One region of the Pseudomonas sp. 3296 genome, then DNA from elsewhere that is predicted to be linked to it. Evidence: riboswitches for the same ligand, from Rfam matches in the RefSeq annotation. Region 1 holds a riboswitch; the other holds the start of a gene.
The links. A riboswitch is a leader RNA that binds a small molecule or an ion and turns the genes downstream of it on or off. The one in region 1 is predicted to bind cobalamin.

Region 1 (3,401 bases):
CACCTTCGTGGTGATGATCGTGGTGACTGTGACGGCTATCGATGTGTTCTTCGGAGCCGGCGCCGAGGCCAATCAATACTTCCAGTGGGACACGACCGCTGCTGGCCTCGATGACTTTTACCGCAGGCGGCAGTTCTTCGGCGACTTCGAGGCGTACGCGGTCCAGGTCTTCAGGGCTGATCAGGTCGGCCTTGTTGAGGATCACCAGGTCGGCGCTGGCCAGTTGGTCGGCGAACAATTCGTGCAGCGGCGATTCGTGGTCCAGGTTCGGGTCGAGTTTGCGCTGGGCGTCCACTTGATCCGGGAACGCGGCGAAGGTGCCTGCGGCCACGGCCGGGCTGTCGACCACGGTGATCACTGCGTCAACGGTGCAGGCGTTGCGGATTTCCGGCCATTGGAAGGCCTGGACCAGCGGCTTTGGCAGGGCCAGGCCCGAGGTTTCGATAAGGATGTGATCGAGATCGCCGCGACGGGCCACCAGTTCACGCATCACCGGGAAGAATTCTTCCTGAACGGTGCAGCACAGGCAACCGTTGGCCAGCTCATAGACACGACCGTTGGCTTCTTCTTCGGTACAGCCGATGGAGCACTGCTTGAGGATTTCGCCGTCAATGCCCAGCTCGCCGAACTCGTTGACGATCACCGCAATGCGACGGCCTTGGGCGTTGTCGAGCATGTGCCGCAGCAAGGTGGTTTTGCCCGAGCCGAGGAAGCCGGTAACGATGGTGACGGGGAGTTTGGCCAGTGTTTTCATCGGATGCCCTTTGGCAAGGTGGCGGGCATACGGGACGACGACCGCAGCAGCACACGCTGCGCGGAAGATTTCGCCACCGGATCACCCCGCCCGGTTGAAAGTCAGAATCTGTGTCGAGGCAGGTCTCCTGGCTGACGGCTGGCCAGTCGTTTGACTGGCGGTTGCTGCGCCTTCCCGCTCGCGCCATGGCTGGCGCATGCAGTGGCATGGCAGAAACTGAACCGTTCACAGTTGCGGGGGCAGCCGCGGCATTGACCGCGTTCCCTTCTTAGCTTCGGCAAACGCCGAAGAACCTCGAAAGCGCAAGGCTACGCATCGGGCTGGGGCGGGTCAATGTCTTGTAGCGGCCAATAGGACGCTATCGCGAGTTGAGAACCCTTGCCAATTGACGCGAATCCCCCGCCCATGCTCTCCTACGCATCTTGTTACGGGTGCCCTTCATAGGGTGAAACGGGAAACCGGTGAATCATGTGCTTTACTCAAAGCCATGTCAGTCCGGTGCTGCCCCCGCAACGGTAAGCGAGCGAAGCATCAAATCCACTGTGCCAGCAGTTCGGCATGGGAAGGTGATGCTTGCAGGTCAAGGCGAAAGCCAGCGCCCCTCGTGAGCCCGGAGACCGGCCCGCAACACAAAGTGACCGTTACGGTCACTGAACAACAAACCCGCGGTGGGCGGGCGCTGTTTGAACGTCTGCGCGCCCGGCTCGCAGGGGTTTTCCATGCGCTCTATTCACCCGCTGACAGACCAGAGGGATGCGCCATGTCGATCATCAGCAGCACCGGCCACACAACGACCAGCACCACTTCCACCCTGACTCAACGCCTGACCGCCGCCATCTGTGCGTCGATCCTGGGCGCTTGCCTTGTGTATTTCGCCGGTTTCTCGCACATCGAAGCGGTGCACAATGCCGCGCACGATACCCGTCACAGCGCTGCGTTTCCGTGCCATTGAGAGCTGACGAGATGATCAAGCGTATTGCGCAAACCGCAGGGTTCACGGGGCTGCTGGCCGCCCTGCTGCTGACCTTGCTGCAAAGCTTCTGGGTCGCACCGCTGATTCTTCAAGCGGAAACCTACGAGAAAGCCGAGCCGGCAGTGGTTCAACCCCATAAACACGCCGATGGCGCCATGGCCGCGCACACCCACGACGCCGAATCCTGGGAGCCGCAAGACGGCTGGCAGCGCGTGCTGTCGACCACTGGCGGCAATCTGGTGGTGGCCGTGGGTTTCGCCCTGATGCTCGCCGGCCTCTACACTCTGCGCGCACCGACCAAAACGTCTCAAGGCCTGCTCTGGGGTCTGGCCGGTTATGCAACGTTCGTCCTCGCACCGACCCTGGGCCTGCCGCCTGAACTGCCGGGCACCGTTGCTGCAGATCTGGCGCAACGGCAAATCTGGTGGATCGGCACTGCCGCTTCAACCGCTGTCGGCATTGCGTTGATCGTTTTCGGCCGTCACTGGCTGATGAAAGTGCTGGGCGTGGCGATTTTGGCCGTTCCGCACGTGATTGGCGCGCCACAACCGGAAGTGCATTCGATGCTCGCGCCGCAAGCCCTGGAAGCTCAATTCAACATCGCTTCGCAGTTGACCAACGTAGCGTTCTGGCTGGCCCTGGGCCTGATCAGCGCCTGGTTGTTCCGCCGCAAAAGCGATGGCCAATACCACGCATGACTGAGGCCAGCACAGCGCCGACGCTAGTGGTCGGCCTGGGCTGCCAGCGCGGCTGCCCCGCCAGCACGCTGCGGGCATTGCTGGATCAGGCGCTACAGGCTCATCAAATCGGGCTTCATGAGATAAAGGCACTCGCCAGCATTGACCTGAAGCGCGATGAGCCTGGCCTGATCGAACTTGCGGAACAACTCGCACTGCCGTTGATGTTCTTCAGCAGTGAACAATTGGCTGGATACCACACCAGCCTCAGCCATCGTTCCGACATCGCGTTCGAACGCACCGGCTGCTACGGCGTAGCGGAAAGTGCCGCCCTGGCACTGGCCGAACAGCTGGTTCAGGCTCCGGTAAAACTGCTGATCTGCCGACAAAAATACGCGCAAGCAACCCTGGCATTGGCTGGCGCTGCATAAAATCCCCGATAATCGCGCATTCGATCATGAGCAATCTTCATCTGAAGCGTTGCCCGGCCTCTTTTTTCACAGGAAACGACGATGACCGTCTACTTTATTGGCGCGGGACCCGGCGACCCGGAACTGATCACGGTCAAAGGCCAACGGCTGATTCGCAGCTGCCCGGTGATCATCTATGCAGGCTCACTCGTGCCGGCAGCCGTGCTGGAAGGCCATCGCGCCGAACAGGTGGTCAACAGCGCCGAATTGCACCTGGAACAGATCATTGATCTGATCAAAACCGCCCACGCCAACGGTCAGGACGTGGCGCGGGTGCATTCCGGCGATCCGGGTCTGTATGGCGCGATTGGCGAGCAGATTCGCTACCTGCGTGAACTCGACATTCCGTTTGAAATCATTCCTGGCGTGACGGCGACTGCGGCGTGTGCAGCGCTTTTAGGGGCTGAACTGACCTTGCCGGACATCTCGCAAAGCGTGATTCTGACCCGCTACGCCGACAAGACCGCCATGCCGCCGGGCGAGGAACTGGGCAGCCTGGCGCAGCATGGGGCGACCATGGCCATTCA
Region 2 (3,401 bases), on a different contig from region 1:
GCCGCCAGACGCTTTTGCATCACTGCGTCGCCTTTGAGCAAACCCACCAGTTCGGCGCGAGTGCCGTCGACATCCGTCAGCGATTCGAGCAAATACAACATACCGCCACACTCGGCCAACAGTGGTTTACCGGCCGCATGATGTGCCCGTATCGCGTCGAGCATCGTGGTGTTCTGCGACAGTGCTACATGGTGCAATTCCGGATAACCGCCCGGCAGATACAAGCTGTCTGCCTCTGGAATTCGGCTGTCACGAATCGGTGAGAAAAACCGCAACTCGGCGCCCATGGCTCGCAGCAAATCCAGGCTCGCGCCGTAGGTGAACGCAAACGCTTCATCACGGGCCACGGCAATTCGTACACCCGCGAGCAACGGCTCGGCAGGGATCACATCCGGGGCGGCAAATTCCACCGCAGGTGGTAGCGCCACCTCGCAACTGTTGGCCAACGCATCGGCCGCCGCATCCAGGCGCAGATCGAGGTCATTCAGCTCACTGGCCTGAACCAGGCCCAGATGACGGCTCGGCAATTCGATTCCGGTTTCCCGTGACAACGCGCCGTACCAGCGCAAGCCTTCGGTGAGGCTGCCTTCGAGCAGTTGCGCATGACGCAGCGTGCCGACGCGATTGGCCAACACGCCGGCAAACGGCAAGTCCGGCTGATACTTGGCCAGGCCCAACGCCAGCGCACCGAAGGTCTGCGCCATGGCGGTGCCGTCGATCACCGCGAGCACCGGCACACCAAAGTGCCGCGCCAGATCGGCGCTGGATGGCGTGCCATCGAACAAGCCCATGACGCCCTCGATGATGATCAAGTCGGCTTCAGCGGCGGCTTCCCACAACAGTCGACGACTCTCCTGCTCGCCGACCATCCACATGTCCAGTTGATACACCGGCGCACCGCTGGCGCGCTCGAGAATCATCGGGTCGAGAAAGTCCGGGCCGCATTTAAATACGCGCACCTTGCGCCCCTGATTGCGATGCAAACGGGCCAGCGCGGCGGTGACGGTGGTCTTGCCCTGACCGGAGGCCGGCGCGGCAATCAGTACCGCCGGGCAATGACGAGGCTCACTCACAACTCGACGCCCTTTTGCGCTTTGATCCCGGCCTGGAACGCGTGCTTGATCACGCCCATTTCGGTGACGGTGTCGGCGAGCTCGATCATTTCCGGCTTGGCGCCGCGACCGGTCACCACCACGTGCTGCATCGGCGGGCGCGCCTGCAAATCGCTGAGCACCTGATCGAGGTCGAGGTAGCCGTGCTTGAGGGCGATGTTCAACTCATCCAGCACCACCAGGCCAATGGACGGATCGTTGAGCAATTCACGGGACACCGCCCAGGCGGCTTCGGCGGCGGCAATGTCACGCTGGCGGTCCTGGGTTTCCCAGGTGAAGCCCTCGCCCATGACATGGAAACGCACTTGCTCCGGGAAGCGACGGAAGAACAGTTCCTCGCCGGTGCTGTTACGGCCCTTGATGAATTGCACCACACCGCACTGCATGCCGTGGCCCATGGAGCGAGCGAGCATGCCGAACGCCGAACTGCTTTTGCCTTTGCCGTTGCCGGTCAGCACCAGCAACAGGCCGCACTCGTTCGGGGAATTGGCAATGCGTTCGTCGATCACGGCTTTTTTGCGCTGCATGCGCGCCAAATGGCGTTCGTCACGATCAGGGGTATCGGTCATGGGGGAGCTCTCCGTTGAGGCTGGATAACGGCGGGCAGGCACAAGAATAGACGGCAAGAAGCCTGGCATCGCCCACCGTGATGCCGCTGGATGAATCAGGCCGGTCTCCGGGCTCATGAGCGGCTTTGGCCGGACTGCGCGCCTTCCCATGTCGGCTTCGACACAGTGGCTCAAGGCGCAGTCTTCACTCATTTACCGTTGCGGGGGCAGCGCCGGGATCGTAACGTTTCGTCGCTTGACGATAGTCACTCACCGGCTTCCCTGTTTCACTCTGTCGACCACCGCCACAGAGCACCTGAAACAAGCCGCGAAGGTTAGAGGGTTGGGGGTGGAGCGTCAAATAAAGACAAAGCCCCGGCGAGCGATATACTGCCGCCGCTCAATTTACTGATGCCAATCTTGCACCACACGGTCAGCAGTGATATCAAAGAGCCACAAACCCAACAACACAATTACAAGGGTGGGCAACATGCAAGGCATGATTATCAGCAATCCGAAGCTGGAATTCCTGCGACCGGTGCTGGAACGCTGGTTTGACTGTATCGACCGCTACAACTCGGTTCGCGGCGATAACGAAGCGCCTTACTGGCATGACGAAAGGGCTAACCTTGGCCTGCTCAATGCTGCTGCGTGGATGGCGGAAATGGTCACTCTGCAAAATACAACGACGCGTAAACAGAACGAAGAAGGCGAGCGCAATGCCCGTGCCGATCTGTTTATAGCGACTGCTGAAGAGCGCGCCTACTTTCAGGCCACTCAACGCTGGCCCAAGGTCAACAGCCTGAACCTGACCCAGGCGCTGCAAGACATCACCAGCGATGCCAAACGCATCAGCTACGCCAGTGACCTGAAACTCGGCTGCCTGTTCGTGGCTCCGCAAAAAGCCCAGCAGAGCGCGACCCCCGAAGAACTTCAGGACATGGTCGACGACCTGCAAAAGGAACACTGCTGCGCCGTGGCCTGGTACTTCCCTTACGCCTACCGCAAATTGCGCAATGAAGCCGGCAACTATCACCCCGGCATTGCGGTGCTGCTCAAGGAAGCTCGCGGCTGACCGGTTGAACCATCGCTCTGTTTATCTTCTCTATGAATTAAGACACTGCATTCATAGGGAAGACCAGTATGCGCAAGCCCCCGCTCGTTCTCGTCATCGTGCTCGCCGGAGGGCTTGCCGCCTGTGGTGAAACCTCCAGTCTGCAAGTCTCCGACGGCACCGGCCCGTCACCCAAGTTGCCCGAACCGAATAAAACCCTGATCCCGACGGTGAACATCGCCCCCGCGATCGGCTGGCCGGACGGCGCGAAACCCATCGCTACCGCCGGCACCCAAGTGGCGGCCTTCGCTGAAGGCCTCGATCACCCACGCTGGCTCTACGTACTGCCCAACGGCGACGTGCTGGCGGCCGAAACCAACGCGCCCCCCAAACCCGATGACGGCAAGGGGATTCGTGGCTGGGTCATGAAGAAAACCATGGGCCGCGCGGGCGCCGCCGTCCCCAGCCCGAATCGCATCACGCTACTGCGCGACAAGGACCATGACGGTATCGCCGAAACCCGCACGGTGTTCCTGGAAAATCTCAACTCGCCGTTTGGCATGACGCTGGTCGGCAATGACCTGTACGTGGCCGACACTGATCGCTTGTTGCGTTTTCACTATGAAACCGGTGACACCGCGATCAAGTCGCCGCCGATCAAGGTGGTCGATCTGCCGGGGGGAACGC

Region 2: linked by a shared signal. The riboswitch ahead of cobO (cob(I)yrinic acid a,c-diamide adenosyltransferase) and the one ahead of J2X66_RS20550 (CbtB-domain containing protein) in region 1 are both predicted to bind cobalamin.

Annotation. Positions count from the first base shown of each region.
Region 1 is NZ_JAVDUY010000007.1:266,871-270,271, reverse strand. Features, by position in the region: gene cobW (cobalamin biosynthesis protein CobW) at 1-754, opposite strand, end outside; cobalamin riboswitch at 854-1,066, opposite strand; cobalamin riboswitch at 1,167-1,395, shown strand; gene J2X66_RS20550 (CbtB-domain containing protein) at 1,515-1,706, shown strand; gene J2X66_RS20545 (CbtA family protein) at 1,718-2,425, shown strand; gene J2X66_RS20540 (cobalamin biosynthesis protein) at 2,422-2,835, shown strand; gene cobM (precorrin-4 C(11)-methyltransferase) at 2,917-3,401, shown strand, end outside.
Region 2 is NZ_JAVDUY010000001.1:764,891-768,291, forward strand. Features, by position in the region: gene J2X66_RS03655 (cobyrinate a,c-diamide synthase) at 1-1,073, opposite strand, end outside; gene cobO (cob(I)yrinic acid a,c-diamide adenosyltransferase) at 1,070-1,681, opposite strand; cobalamin riboswitch at 1,762-1,995, opposite strand; gene J2X66_RS03665 (hypothetical protein) at 2,151-2,735, shown strand; gene J2X66_RS03670 (sorbosone dehydrogenase family protein) at 2,804-3,401, shown strand, end outside.